Regions from separate parts of the Viridibacillus sp. FSL E2-0187 genome, predicted to be linked through region 1. Evidence: riboswitches for the same ligand, from Rfam matches in the RefSeq annotation. Region 1 holds a riboswitch; the other holds the start of a gene.
What was found. A riboswitch is a leader RNA that binds a small molecule or an ion and turns the genes downstream of it on or off. The one in region 1 is predicted to bind cyclic di-GMP.
Positions count from the first base shown of each region.

Region 2: it holds a riboswitch for cyclic di-GMP, as region 1 does, so the genes downstream of both, MHH85_RS04705 (NPCBM/NEW2 domain-containing protein) here and MHH85_RS12185 (hypothetical protein) in region 1, are expected to answer to the same signal.

Region 1 is NZ_JBBOVG010000001.1:2,481,645-2,489,826, reverse strand. Features, by position in the region: gene MHH85_RS12210 (hypothetical protein) at 1-117, shown strand, start outside; gene MHH85_RS12205 (hypothetical protein) at 482-997, shown strand; gene pdxR (MocR-like pyridoxine biosynthesis transcription factor PdxR) at 1,975-3,405, shown strand; gene MHH85_RS12195 (YfmQ family protein) at 3,770-4,216, shown strand; gene MHH85_RS12190 (MarR family transcriptional regulator) at 4,436-4,615, shown strand; cyclic di-GMP riboswitch class I at 5,189-5,275, shown strand; gene MHH85_RS12185 (hypothetical protein) at 5,405-5,773, shown strand; gene MHH85_RS12180 (hypothetical protein) at 5,831-6,541, shown strand; gene MHH85_RS12175 (methyl-accepting chemotaxis protein) at 6,581-7,705, shown strand; gene MHH85_RS12170 (pyridoxal phosphate-dependent decarboxylase family protein) at 8,038-8,182, shown strand, end outside.
Region 2 is NZ_JBBOVG010000001.1:970,746-978,927, reverse strand. Features, by position in the region: gene MHH85_RS04705 (NPCBM/NEW2 domain-containing protein) at 1-4,742, opposite strand, end outside; cyclic di-GMP riboswitch class I at 4,889-4,973, opposite strand; gene MHH85_RS04700 (Asp23/Gls24 family envelope stress response protein) at 5,448-5,855, opposite strand; gene accC (acetyl-CoA carboxylase biotin carboxylase subunit) at 5,872-7,227, opposite strand; gene accB (acetyl-CoA carboxylase biotin carboxyl carrier protein) at 7,243-7,734, opposite strand; gene MHH85_RS04685 (SpoIIIAH-like family protein) at 7,850-8,182, opposite strand, start outside.

The DNA of each region.
Region 1 (8,182 bases):
GTGGCTGTGGCAAAGTATCATGAAAAACTTAAACCTGCCAAATTTGATAAAAAGCAGCAACTTGAAAAAATACGTGCGGAGTATTTGAAAAAAAAGCAAAAACAAACAGATAAATAATATGAATGAAAACATAGGGAGACTAAAATCTCCCTATGTTTTTTTATTCGAAGTTCTTTTTCAAATTGATGAAAGAGTTTATTATTCTACTAAATTTCAGATTCGGTGACAAAAACTCGTCAATAGATATCCATTCCTCACTAATTGATTTTGACATTGAAACGACATAACCATTATTCAAAATAATAACGTTGTAAACAGGGGGTTACCAGCTACAATTGATGACAAGAATTACATGATTTTAACAGTTTTTTTTTCTGTTTTGATAAAAAGTGTGAAACCCTTATATATCAATGGTTAACCGCGTACTATATGATATTACGAGTAAGTCATTATAACAGATAAAGCGAAAAACCCTGAAGCAATGGTTCGCTGGATGGACTACTTCTATAGTGAAGAAGGTTCGAAGATGTTCTTTATGGGCTTTGAGGGCGTTACGTATGAAGAAGATAAGGATGGTAACTTCAAGTATTTAGATACGATTACAGATAATCCTGATGGAAAAAATCTAGACCAAGCAATTAGTGAATATTTAACTTGGCCAGGTGGATATTACCCTGGAATGGTTAGACAAAAATTCTTCCAAGGTGCTGAAGGTAAAGAACCATCTGCACTAAATGCCAAGAAAGCTAAACCATACACTCTTAAAGACGAAGATATCCTACCTGGACTGAACTACACGCTTGAAGAAAATGACAAAGTTAGTGCGGTTATGACAGATGTTCAGACATATATTGATGAAATGACTGCAGGTTTCATTACTGGTAAACAAGACTTCAGCAAGTGGGATGAATACAAGAAGACCCTTGATAAAATGGGTTTACAAGATTATCTTAAAACTGCTCAAGCAGCATATAATCGCTCTAAAAATGAGAAGTAAATTTAAAATTGCTCATACAAGGATCTCCTTGTATGAGTTTTACTTTTTAAGGTTCCTCACAATTTCTGAGTAGGATTTAAATTTCTATTTGAAACAACCAACAGTTATCGACGTAAAGAGGTTATTTCAGCAGTCTAAAAAAAGGAACGTAGTCTTTTTAGGATCGTCCCTCCTTCATTTATTACTGCTATTTACCGAATTATAATAGTATTGTTCTACGTAGTAACATCGTTCTGAGCTCCTAAATAAGTCCCAATCACATTTTGGTATCCCGCCAGTTGATCAGCAAGCAATTAGAAATACGTGAAGATTAGTCATTTTGTATTCCTCCCTTAAATAATTAAGACACCATAGTACATAAATTAATTTTCATTACAGCTTAATGTTTATTTCTTAAAAAGGTTTCAATTTATTTGGAACCTTTTTTCGCATTTTCTCACTGGGTGTAATACTAGGGTGTTTTATTTGGTTATATGTGGTTTTAATTTTTGCTCAATTGAAACAATGGACTTTGCTTTGAGGCAGGGAATTTAATTAATATTTTAGCTAAAATAATAAGAATGATAAAGGACATAATCCCTATCGATAGCATAATGTCTTTAGCTTGTCTTTAAGCTTGAGGTTCTTTTGGATCCAAAACTAACAATGGATCACATTCAGTAAGATTGATTAAAATGATACATCTTTTTTCATAAACAAAACCCTTTTAATTATTCTTTGAACTATTTTAGGCTACTATAGGTTTGTATGGGTTTGGATTCACAATTGATTTTTATACTAGTTGCACAAAATTTTAAACACTAGAAGTTTTAAAATATAACACAAAATGTTCTAAAACTATAATAAAACTAGAAAAAAATTTTTAGTATAATTTAATTGAAATAAATAGGCATCAAATCAGTGTTCTTATATGAAAATGAGTAAAAGATAAATGGCGAATTTAAGCAAGTTTAGTAGAAATAATGAGGTGAGTATATTTGGATTGGAAACCTGATAGAAAAGCAAAAAAAGCTATCTATAAACAACTCGCAGAATATATTGAAAAGGGAATTGCAGATGGTACATTTCCACCTGATAAACCATTGCCATCAGAGAGAAGTTTAGCGAATATTCTAGAGATAAATAGAAGTACTGTGGTTAATGCATATGACGAATTAGAGTCGATTGGTCTAATTGAAAGAAATAGAGGAAGTGGTACTACCATTAGTAAAGATATATGGGGTATAACAAAAAAAAGGATTCCTAGCTGGAATAGGTATATTGAGGCGGGTTCTTTTTTACCTAATCTACCTGTAACACAAAAAATAAGAAAAGAAGCTGTTGAACATAATTTAATTAATTTGGCTGCAGGTGAATTGTCAGAAGAACTTTTCCCAAAAAGCTTTTTAAGTGAGATAACCTCAACTCGCTCTTTAATTGGAAGCTTAGGATACGATCATCCACAGGGGAATGAAATCCTAAGAAAAACCCTTACAAAACACATAAATAAAAGTCGGGGAATTGAAACTAATCCTTCTTCAATACTTATAACATCAGGAGCGCAACAAGCATTACATTTAATTGTACAATGTTTGTTAAAGCCTGGAGATGCAATAGCAATTGAAGATCCTTCTTACAATTATAATCTTCCGATTTTTAAATCAGCAGGTATACAAATACATTATCTACGAGTCGATAGGGATGGAATTAATCCTGAAGATTTGCAGTCATTATATAAAAAACACCGGATTAAAATGATTTTTTTAAATCCAGATTTTCAAAATCCAACAGGTTCTTTAATGAATGTAAAAAAAAGAGAAGCTATTTTAGATATATCCTCAAAGCTTGGGATTCCAGTAGTTGAAGATGATCCTTATAGTTTAACAGCTTTTTCAGGAGATAAAATACCTACCCTTAAATCAATGGATAAGAACGGAAACGTATTATACATTAGTTCTTTGTCCAAAATTGTTGCCTCAGGATTAAGAATAGGGTGGATTATTGGCCCAACATCGGTGATTGAAAGATTATCCGATGCAAAGCAGCAAATAGACTTTGGACATTCTATCTATACACAATGGATAGCGAATGATTTTTTAGAATCAGAAAATTTCAATTTTCATATAAAAAGTTTAATTAAGGAGTTAGAAAAAAGGAGAGATAGAATTATAAAAAGCCTTGATATTTATTTAAATGGCCAGGTGGAATATTCTATTCCTCAAGGTGGAATTCATATTTGGTGTAAAATACTTAAAAATTTCAATGAAATCCAATTACTTGAAGAATCAATTAAAAGAGGGGTCATTTATGTTCCTGGTTCTACAATGGGATCTAGAAATGGATATGTTCGTTTTACTTTCGCAAGAGAAGATGAAGGTTTGATTGATGAAGGAATCAAAAGGTTTGCAGAAGCTCTTAATTGTTTGTAAACATTTCCTTCTGGAAAAGCATCTTTTATATTCTAAGAAAATTTGTTAATAACTTTAATTTTGAATTTTATTCCTAAGATAAATGGATGGTCAAAAAACAATCCAATTGGATGGTTATTTAAAAAATAAATCCTTTATTATTGAGAGGTAGTTAATGAAACATCTTAAAGGCTAATTAATAATTATTTGTGGCTATGAATGTGAATTGATTTACAATTTAACATTTGTATACAAAGGGCTACCGGATGTTTTTTACGTTGTTTATAAAAAAACCTTTGTTTGTAAATTACTATTTTTTAATAGTATACTATTAAAATAAAGGTCTATAGTAACCAGATATTATTATTGAAGGAGCTGATATAATATGACATGGACAGTTGCTATTATGATAGTGATTGGGATTTTTTTTAAATTGTTAATGAGTCCTCCAAATGCACTTGTGGCATGGTTTTTAGATAAATTCGAACTTCATCAAAAACTTGATTCAGAAGATGTCACTGTAACATTTAACGGAAAGAATTTAGAAGAGGAAGAAAAAATTAGATTTATTGAGTATTTTAATGAAGCTAACTTTTTAAAAAAACATTATATATTTCCAGGTAATGAAAAATTATTTCTATATCCAGAGACTGATGTAACTCCATTTGTCATCAACTTGAAAAAGGGCAAAAAAGATGTTAATTTCTTTGTTTATAATCCCGATAATCACGTTGATGTAGTTAAGCAGTGGAAGAAAAAAGTAGTTTCTTATAGTCTTAGGTCTGATGGTCTACAAAAATTTAATATTTCAACTAATAGAACAGTCGAGTAAGTATACTTTTAAAGGTATATACAATAACTTCATGAATTGTATTTTCCAAATTGAGATCGCCATTATAATGAAATTAAATCTTCCTTGTAATTTTGATTTCCGAAACGCCTCATACTGCATTTCCAACGGCAATGGGCACCCCATACTATGAAGGTATTTATCTGACTTACATTGAAAAAGCATATCATTTTTATAACCAGTCCATTAAAGGAGCAAATTATGTTCAATGATAAAGATTTACTTAGTGTAGATGTAGCAAAGATGTATTACGATTTAGATAAGACTCAAGGTGAAATCGCTAAAGCTCTCGATCTGTCTAGACCTACTGTTTCGAAGTTATTGAAGAACGCCAAAGAAAAAAATTACGTGAACATCGTTATTAACGATCCTAGAGATTAGACTTTTAACCTTGAATTAGCAATACAAGAAAAATATCAATTGAATGCTGTCCCCATAGCATTCGCTCCAATAGATGGAGAACAGCAAATTAAAAAGTACATTAGTAAAACAACAGCTAAAAAATATCTCGACTGTATTTCAAACAGTACAAATTTGTTTTAAGTCGACCGTAAAGTGATAATAAATTTATTTAATTTTAATATAAAAGTATGAGAGCCTTGCTACATTTTATTGTAGTAAGGCTCTTATATTTTGTTTAATTCTTATTTAACTATCGTACCTGTAAATTGAAAAAGGCAATAATAATATTTTGTTTATTATAGCCATAACAAAATCTTTTTTATTATCTGCATATTTCCCTTTTAGTTATTAACGAAAGTTAATTCTATAATTTAAATTATGATGTTAATTTCCATTTAACATCATTTATTTGATTACAGTTTAGAAATCGGGCCTTACTGTGGAGCAGACTCTTTCGTAAGTAAAGCAAGAAAAATTCTAGTTCGACAAAAAATGACAAGTAATATATAATGTTATAGTAATATATGAGCATGATATTAGTACTATCTTTTACAATTGAAAAGGCAAACTTATCGAAAGGTAAGGACGCAAAGCTACGAGTCTAAAATCCTCTTGGATAATGATAGTCGGGTCGCCAAGAATAAAACGTTTTTTTGGCTATCCTTATCTATATCTGGGATAGCTTTTATTTATAACATTCATACGAAAAGAACGTGCAAATGTCAACAATGAAGTATTACAGATTATAGAGAATAGGGAGGTTAAAAGATGATAGTCGTAGATAAAAAGAAATATAAAATGGCAATTAATAAGGACTCGAAGGAAGTTCATGTACAGGTGCATGGATTAATGAAAGAGGAAGATGCAGAAGGTTATATGATAGATTTACAGGATACGATTAATAAAGTATCAAGACAAGAATATACGTTTGTTGTCGATGGAACTCACCAAACAACTGTCCCATCAAAAGTTGTACCGCAGTTGGAGCAAACGATGCAATTTTATTCTAGCTTAGGATTTAAGGATATCCTTGTAGTAAAACCTTCATCTAAAATTGCTCAAGTACAAATTAGGAATGCACTTGAAAGAATTAAGTTCACAGGTACATTTATCGATAAAGTAAATCATCCTATGTAATGTTAGGTCAAATAGAAACGGAGTTTTTATTTTTTAATTCGAAAGGGAGATCAATAAATGCTAATAACACAAGAATTGTATACATATGAAATTATAACGAAGGATCAAACAGCATTAATTCAGAAAGCAGCTGAGTGTCTAGCTCGCTCATTTATTGGACTGGATGTTTCAGGAAAATGGGTTCAGGAACCGATGGTAGGTCAATTAAATATCAGTTATGAAGATTTTTATCATTTTACCAAAGATTATTTAGACTCCACAATAGAGCAGGGATATTGCGCTGTCGCTCTGGATATTAATAATAATGTTGTTGGTGCGCTTGCTGGAGATATAAATGCACCAGAGATTATCGGAGAAGATATATTTGAAGGTTCTTTTTCTGATATGAATGTAATTCTGCGTGTTCTGGAGGATGTAGATAAACGTTTCATGGAAGATTATAAAAAACGAAACGGAAAAGAAATTAAATACGGAGAATTTTTACACCTATTCATGTTAGGAGTGACAGCTGAACATGGCCGTCACGAAATTATTCAGCAATTAGGAAATAGTTTGTTAACAAAGGCATCATCACAAGGTGTGAAGGCTGTTTTAGGTGAAGCAACAAACCCGAAGTCAATACGTGTAATGGAAAAATATCATAATATGAAAAAATATGAAGATATAGAAGGAAATTATATTGTTCATAAATATAGCGATAATAGTAAGTTGAATGGTATTCCTGAAAATGTAGCGGATGGAACATATATCCTTATAAAAGAGCTTTAAAATATTCATAATTAATAGGAGTTAGGAGATATATTTATCATGGATGCCATTATGCTAGGAATAATTGTTATCTTAGTGGGGGTAGCGGTGTATTTTGCTTACCGTTATTTTTCACTAAAACATCATCTTCATATTAATAAAGAAATAATAAATGGAATGAAAGAAATATCAGCAGGTAATATTACAAACAAAGTTGATGAAAGAAGTTCTAATCATGCTGTGTTTAACCAACTAATTGATTTTTTCAGCAGTACAAGGAAAAGAATTTTGTCATTTTCAAAAAATGTACATGAAAAAGGAGAAAATCTCGCTGAAATCGGTGAATATGCTTCTGAGAAAGGCGATATTGTTAGAGCGGCTATTGATGAGGTAGGTAGAGGATTACAGAAACAATTAGTAGCCACAGAAGAAAGTGCTGAATCTATGGAAGAAATGGCACAGGCTGTCGAAGATCTTTCAGTGAGATCAAGTCAAATTTCAGAACAATCGAATACAACTTTAGAATTGACACAAGAAGGAAACGAGAAGTTAAAAGATTCCTTAGAAAAAATGGAACAGTTTAATCAAACGGTAAATACAACATTTGATGCAATAAATAAACTCGGAGAAAAATCTCACGAAATCGGCACTATTGTAAAAGTGATTTCAGGGATTGCAGAACAAATCAATTTATTGGCATTGAATGCAGCAATAGAAGCTGCGCGTGCGGGGGAACATGGTAAAGGATTTGCGGTTGTTGCTGATGAGGTTAGAAAATTGGCCGAACAATCACGCCAGTCTTCTTCTGAAGTATCAAATATTGTAAAGAATATACAAGAAGAAACTGAAAAAGTTGTCAAGTCAATGCAACAGGGAACAGAAGAATTTAAAGATACAAATGCGAACATTGTAGAGGTTGGAACCATGTTTGATGAGATTCTATCTACTACAAAGATCATTGCTGAAAATAATGAATATTCTTCAGCAAGTACAGAAGAATTATCTTCTGCTTCTCAGCAGATAATGGCAACAATTGTTGAAATTGCTTCTATCTCTCGAGAATCTGTAGAAATGTTCGAGGAACTAATAGAGATTAGTGATGATGAACTACAAACAATGGAAAAACTTGTTCAGGAAGCAAAAAATCTTGTAGAGTTAAAAAATGATTTAGACAAATTATTATAAACATGAAATCATGGTTTAGAAACTGCGGAAGCTAAAGTGGGTCAAGATGCTGAAAATATGGTCAATATAGCAGTATAAATATAGTTACCTTGCTGGCTGATAAATAAAAGAGTGCTTCTCATAGGTTGATCCAACTTGTGGAAAGCTTCTTTTTTATACGGGGCAATTATCGAATATAGGATATATATTCTTTTACAATTGTTATTTTTTCTTAAAATATGTAATTCAAATTGCTATCATCGTCGGTTTTTTATGCAACAGATCTATCCGAATGGATTCTAGTTTTTAAAAAATAAAACTACTACTAGTAAAAACATCAAGGAGCTAAAATAATGAAGAAAGTACAAAAATTGTTTCCTAGTATGGACGGGAATGACTTTCAAAGAGAGGAAATATTGTCCTACTTTCGGACGATTTTAACAAAAATAGATGAATTAAAGGATCCTAACAAACTCACGCTAGGTGAAATGCCCGAAT
Region 2 (8,182 bases), 1.5 Mb from region 1:
TCTCCAGTTAATCGTAACGTATTGTTACTGATTGAAATATCTTTCCTTGGAGCTGTATAGCTGTTTTGAGTAGATTTCCAATCGAAATTTGAAAGGTAATGATAATCTTCCATATTCACTACAGAGATTGTTCTTTTTTTCGTGATTTCGTTGCCGTCACTATCAGTAACAGAATAAGTTAGCTCATACTTACCAGCTCTATCAAAGTTTACTTGATCCGCTCCAGTCACTTTTACAACCGCTGTTAAATCGCCATCTTCTGCATCTATCGCAGTATACTGTTCGTTAATATTAATAGTAGTCCCCACTTTAGTTGCAATCGATTTAGGGATTGTTAGTTGTGGAAGTCCATTTGAAATATAAAACTTGGCATTTGCAAAATCGGCGTGATCCGATTCATTTCCATTACCAGAATCATTTGCAATAAGAGTTAACTCTTTAACACCTTTTACTGGAAGACTCACTGATTTCGCTTCTGTATTATAATTCATAACACCGCTGTTATAGACTTCTTTGCCATCTGCTAAAACTTTAAATGTAACACTTGAGTTTTTATTTTCTACGATATTTCTATCTACACCTACTAGTGTTTCGAAATAATCATAGTTTTTACCTTCAAGATCGTAAACAATTTCAGAGTTTGCATGTGTACCAATACCTTTGGCAAATTCTTTATTTTTTCCGTTAACGAGTAACTTAATAGCGCTTCCTGATGAGGCCATATCTTTGTTTACCGTTTTCCAAGCAGTTTGTGCAGACTTCCATTCTGTATCACTTGCGAATACAGCATCACTATATACATAAATTTTTCTCGTTATTGTGACTGTATTACCATCACTATCAGTGACAGCGTACTCTACAGTGTACGTTCCTGTTTTCTTAACATTAAAGTCTTTAGGTATCACTTTCACTTGTTCGATTAAGTTGCCATCTTCTGTATCAAATGCTTTTACATCTTTCAATATATCAAAGTCGCTGTTTAGCTTCACCATTGTGAAATCTTCAGATACAGTTAATGTAGGTTTACTAGAATCAATTATGAACTTAGCATCTGCCCATACTGTATGATCTGCTGTATTACCGTTATTTTTGGCATCGGTTGTCACTAGTTTTATCTCTTTTGCACCAGTAACAGGAACCTTTACAAATTCATGTTCCGTATCTATTTTGAAAACATCACTATCAAATTTCTTCTCGCCATCAACCCATACTTCAAATGTTGCAGATGAAGATTTTCCTTTCATTGCTTGGTCAATTCCTATATAACTTTCGAAGAAGTCAAAGCCTTTGCCATCGATGTCATAAACCACTTCAGAATTTGCATGTGTGCCTATTCCTTTAGCATAAATAGCATCTAAACCTTGTCTAACTAGTGTAATTACCCCACCTGCAGGAGCTAAATCTTTCTTTAATCCACCCCATGCAATGTTAGCTGATTTAGCAACCATATCAGAGGTGAATGTGAAATCACTTGCCACAGTAAATTTTGTTGTTTTTGTTTCTGTAGCCCCAGCATTCTTCACTTCATATACAATTTCATATTCCCCTTTTTTTGTTACATCGACATTATTAGATTTTACAACTACATCTTTTGTTATCTCATCACCTTGATATGTAGCCGCTTTTACGTAATCCATTGGATCAAACTCTTGGCGTAATTTTAGAGTTACATGTTCCTCAGCTGACAGAGTTGGCTGATTCGCCTTCACCTCTACTGGTTTTAAACTATTTAGTTTCTTATCATAGCCAATAATTTTGTAAGTATAGTTTTTGTCCATGTCTAATTTCTGGTCTACAAATTGATCAGAGCTAGTAAATCCAACTAATTCACCGTCTCTATAAATTTCATAACCTAAGAAATCGTTCTTAAATTTCTTATCCATTTTGAAACTTAACGTTTTTGATTTAGCAGAAGCATTTGAAGTAATACTAATCTTAACAGAAGCATTTTTGTCCTCTATTCCTGTTCCTTCATAGCCTACTACAGAGTCATTTAAATACCATGATTTTTTCGGTTTCTTATACTTGGCAGTTTTCTGTCTTGTTTCTTCATTAACGACAAATCCATGTCTAGCAAAATGTTCACTTAAATCCAACTTCAATACTTCAGAAGAAAATTCAACCAAATATTGTTGTTTAGAGCTTTCTCCATCTGTAAGTTTTACATCTCTTTCTCGATAAAGTTTATTTAATTTCCCCCAATATCCAGGGCTATACATTTCTAATTGCCAATACACACCTAACTTCTCGAAAAGTCCTTGATCATTATAATCTTTTAAGTTTTCTTTTATTACATTCTTATAAATGTTAGCTTCATATGGTATTCTATTGTCTAATTTTCCGTAATAGCCAGACATGTATTGTGGTAACATATTGTTCGTTGTTTCTCCATATAACCTAGCATTTACATCCATTCTATGACCTATCTCATGTGTTAAGCCCCATGATGGACCTCTCACTTCAAATGGAATTAAGTGGTTAGCCATAACGTCACCTTGCACACCGATATGGTCAGTATATGCATACATATAACCAAAAGGTTGTGCAAGACGTACATTATCTCTAATTAACTTAGGGTCATGACTTTCATCGCTTGCATCCAATCCGTAATATCTAAATATTTCTTCCATATGAGTATTATAGGACTCAATAGTTTCTAACGGGCTATAACCTTGTTCAATATACGTTTTGTACGCGCCTGTTGCTGTTCCTGTCCAAACAATGTGATCACTCACAAATTCGAAAATATCTAGCACTTCTCTGTCTTCAACTTTCGGATGTTTCGCAATATCTTCATCCATTTTCTTCTTATATTCTTTCAAGAATGATTTGAATTCTTCTACGTTCGTATTTTTCGTTGCGAAAGGAATTTTTTCCGCTCCTTCAAATCGAATCTTTGGGGCTTTTGCTTGTTGTTCTTCTGTATATGGATTATTAATGTAAATACTTCCACCTGGTGTTACATCATTTTTATACCAGCTATCTTTATTAACTTGAGGTACCGTTATCTCATTTTTACCTGGTACTAGAACGACATCTCTTCTCCAATTTGCAAATGAACCTTCTTGTTGAGCAATAGATAGTTTAGGTAATGGTCCTGTTGCATCTGCATCAACATATACAGTAATCTTATCTCCTGGTTGAGCAGCGAAGCCAGTAGGCTGTAGATTGTTACCAAAGCCAAACTTCAAGTTTTGATTTGCATGTTTCACCATATCTCCACGTTGTTCTGCTTCAACGATAGTTCCTTTAACTTGTACTTCACCTTTTACAATAGATTTAGCTAAATCTAATCGTTCTTTTAGAATAGAATATAACGGGTGAGCTTTAGCTTCATTTTCTAATGCATTGATTTTATCTACACTATTGAATTCTGGCACTACCTTACTCATTGTTCCATCAGTGAAAATACTATTTACCTTATCTTCAATGGCATCTTCAGTATAGAAAGCTAATTCCGATAAAGTTGCCCAGTTTTGATTTGATTTCTTGAACTTAAATTTAACTCTTTTAAATTTAGTAGCGTCGAATTTAGCTTCAACTAATCCTTCTACCATATTATGTTTACCAGTTGTTACTAGTTGATATGTATCTCCTTTAGACGTTTGAGAAGCATAGATTTCAAACTCTTCAGCGAATCCTTTGCGATCAGATTTTCTTGCTCCATACATGATTCTATTTAATTCTACTGATTTTTTAAATTCAACTTCTACTTCATTTGTGAAATCATTTGAATTACTTCTATTTGTTTCCCAGTAAGTATCTAGGTTGCCATCGGCGGCATTCCCGATTACTTGACTAAGATACTGACCAGCATTATTGCGGATACTCTTAATATTTTCAATATCCATTCTAAATAACTTAGAATATTCCTCATTAGAATAATGCTCAAAAGGTTTTGTTTTAGCTTTAGTTGCTTCTATGTTTGATTCATTTATTAATACTAATGCATCTTCTATATCTTCTTTAAATTCATCATATAAAGGGTGAGATTGAACCCTTTTTTCTAGTGCTTCTAACTTTTCTACTGTATTAAACTCATCAGATACTTTATTATGGTTTTCATCAGTAAATAGTTTTTTCATATTATCTTTTACTTGGTCTTCTTTATAAAAACTAAATTCTGCTGCACTTGCCCAATCTTGATTGGCCTTTTTGAACACAAATTTAATTCTTTTGAATTCAGTTGGTTTAAATTGCATTTCAACAACATCACCAGTTGAACCTTTATATTGTCCAGGAGATACTAAAGTATAATCATCGCCTTCATCTGAAATAGAGCTATAAATTTCAAACTCTTCCGCGAACCCTTTACCTTTAGCACTGGTTTGTCTAGCCGCATAAACGATTCTATTTAATTCAGTCGATTCATTTAAATTGAATACTACCTCGTTAGTAAACTGTATAGTATTCGCTCTTCCAGTCTCCCAATGTGTATTCATATCTCCATCTATTGCTTTATTGATAGGAGAGCCCGTATAATTTCCACCGTTGTTTGTTATCGATTTTATGTTTGTATTCTCCATTTTGAAGACTTCATTATATTCACTTAAATTACTATTTCCATATAAATCGAATTTACTAACTGTAGCATTTTTTGCCTCATTGATCTTGCTTTCTATTGCCGTTTTATTAGCGCTCGTAATTGGTGCTGCTAAAACATTCATGGCACTCCCCGAATAACTTGCTAACAACGCAGTTGATGTTGCAATCGCAATTAATTTAGACATTTTCTTCGACATATGCTTTCTCCTCCAGATGAATAAAACCCTAAGAAGTTCATTAAAAAAAGCTACTCTTTAGAGAATAGCTAACTTTTGTTACGTCTAAGTAAAAATGATTAAGTCATTTTTATTAAACCCAACATAACAAAAAGTATAATGCACTCCTTGGCAACTGGCTGGCATAGTTATTCAACCTTAGCCCCTCTAGCTTTGCGTCCCTAAATTTCTATAGGTTTGCCTATTCAGTTTTTATATACCTAAAGTACCATGATAGATTATCTAACATCATGAATCATATGTATTGTTTTACATTAAATAAGTTCCATTTTATTATTCTTATACTAGTTATTAAAACCTAAAACTTATCACCTATTTATTGTATAGAGAATTAAAATATCATTTTTTATATCGTAAAAATTGCATGACTAGAACTTTACTGAAACAGTATTTTTTCTTATTTAGTAAAAATGTATTACACTAAATATTTTACCTTTAAATTTACTAACTATTCTACTATACATTCTTTACCGTATAAGAATATGCTCCTAAACGATTCATTATCATATAGTAGTTATGAGTATTAAACTTAACCCGTTTAAATTGCTAGTTTTCTTATAAATTCTTTAAATATCAATTGAGGGAGTTCCTTAATTAATTAAAAAAACTCAATTATTTTTCACCAAAAACAAAAACACCACTTCTAATGAAGTGGTGTTTTTGACATTATTCAGTTTTTGCATCGTTCACTTGATCAAATTGAATGCCGGTAATATGTACATTTACCTCTTGCGTTGCAAGTGATGTCATATTAAAGATAGCTTCACGAATCTGGGTTTGAACTTGCTGCGCTACTTTCGCAACAGATGCACCATATTGCACGAAGCAATATACATCTACGATTAAGCCCGCTTCAGTCCATTCGGTTTTAATACCTTTCCCATGAACCTTTTTACCGAATTTTTCTACTACGCCTGTAGCGAAGTTTCCTCTTGTACCAGAAACTCCTTCCACTTCTGTAGTAGCAATTCCTGCAATAACTTCAATAACTTCAGGCGCTACTTCAATCTTACCTAGCTCTTCCTTACCAGCAGGAGTGCTTTGAGGTAATGATTGTATAACTTTTTCAGCCATAGAATTCGCCCCTTTCTTATGAATTCATGACGTCATTTTCTTCAAGGAATTTCGTATTGAAATCACCTTTTTTGAATACTTCATGATCCATTAATTTAGCGTGGAAAGGAATTGTTGTTTGAATGCCTGGTCCTTCAACAATGAATTCACCTAATGCGCGTTTCATCTTAGCAATTGCTTCTTCACGTGTATCTGCATGTACAATCAATTTTGCAACCATTGAATCGTAGAACGGAGGAATACTATATCCTGGATACATAGCCGAGTCGATACGGACACCGTAACCACCAGGAGCTATATAATCTTCTACTTTACCCGGTGAAGGCATAAAGTTTTTAGATGGATTTTCAGCATTGATACGACATTCCATCGCCCAACCATTCACTTTCACATCTTCTTGTTTATACACTAATTTCTCGCCAGAAGCAATCTTAAGCTGTTGTTGAACAAGATCAATACCTGTAATCATTTCAGTTACTGGATGCTCTACTTGAATACGTGTATTCATTTCCATGAAATAAAACTTGTCTTCATGGTGGTCAAAGATGAATTCTACCGTACCAGCACCTCGGTATCCACAAGCTAACGCGGCTTTAACTGCAGCCTCACCCATCTCAGCACGACGTTCCTCAGAAAGTGCAGGAGAAGGAGCTTCTTCAACAAGTTTTTGCATACGACGTTGAACTGTACAATCACGTTCACCTAGGTGAATTGTATTGCCATAGTTGTCCGCTAGTATTTGGATTTCACAGTGACGGAAATCCTCGATGAATTTTTCTAAGTAAACGCCAGGGTTACCGAATGCTGCAGCCGCTTCTTTTTGAGTGATTTGAACACCTTTAATCAATTCTTCCTCAGTGCGTGCTACACGGATTCCTTTACCACCACCACCGGCAGTTGCTTTAATGATTACTGGGTAACCAATACCTTTCGCAACTTCGGCTGCTTCAGCTGCATCAGCAACAATACCAACTGAACCTGGAACTGTAGGTACTCCGGCTTTAATCATTGAGTCTTTTGCTATATCTTTAATACCCATCATTTTGATGGCATCTGAAGTTGGTCCAATGAAAGTAATACCCGCATCTTCACATGCTTCTGCAAAACTAGCATTCTCTGCTAAGAAGCCATATCCTGGGTGAATCCCATCACAGCCAGTTTTTTGAGCAACGCTTAGTATACTACTAATTTTCAAATAACTATCACTAGATAGCTTTGGTCCGATGCAATATGCTTCGTCAGCTAATTGAACGTGAAGTGCATCACGATCTGCTTCTGAATACACTGCTACAGACTGAATATCTAATTCTTTACAAGCGCGAATAATACGTACCGCGATTTCGCCACGGTTTGCTATTAATACTTTTTTCATTTAAATAGGCCTCCCTTAGTTCTCTTTTACTAGGAACAGAGGTTGACCATATTCAACTAAATCGCCGTCTTTAACAAGAATTTCAACGATTTCGCCACTAACTTCTGCTTCGATTTCATTAAATAACTTCATTGCTTCAACGATACATACTACTGCTTCTTCGCCTACTTTATCTCCAACTTTTACGAAAGCTGGTGATTCAGGGTTTGGAGCTTGATAGAAAGTTCCTACCATTGGTGAAGTGATTTTATATAATGATGCATCAACTGCTGGCGCTGCTTGTACTGCTTCAGCTACTGCAGGTGCTGCTACTGGTGCTGCTGGAGCCGCAATTGGTGCTGGCGCTGCAACTGGAGCTACTTTAACTACTGGCGCTTCAGTTACAACTGCCACACCACTATGTTTTTTAAGTTTAACTTTTGTATCTGCTACCTCATAAACAAACTCGTCAATTGAAGATGAGTCTACTAATTTAATAATTTCTCGAATTTCCTGAATTTTCAACATAAATTACTCCCCTTTAGTGAAATATAATACACTACTTATTCTATCGTGTTTTGGGGTTTTTTTAAATAGATAATTGAAAATAGGAATTATTCAAGACAATATCGTTATTTTTTCGTTAAAAAGACTCAGATTTAAAATCCACTACTATTTTACCAGCTGTAGGTACCTCTTTTTTAACCGTGTATACGATTTCATCTGCTTTTGATTTTGATAGTTCAGCAGACTGTACTGTTACACGAATTTGATCATCTTCAGCTCGTACAAATGCATCTGAATATCCTAAAGTTTTAATAAGCAATTCTAACATCGCTTCATTAGATTCTTTCTTTACAATAACATCCATGTCGTTAAATGCTTCATTCTTTTCTTCAGCAGTATACTTTTCCGAAGCTATTTTTTGCGTAAGAGTTGCTTTCAATTGACTACGTTCATTTAGTAGCTCCATACG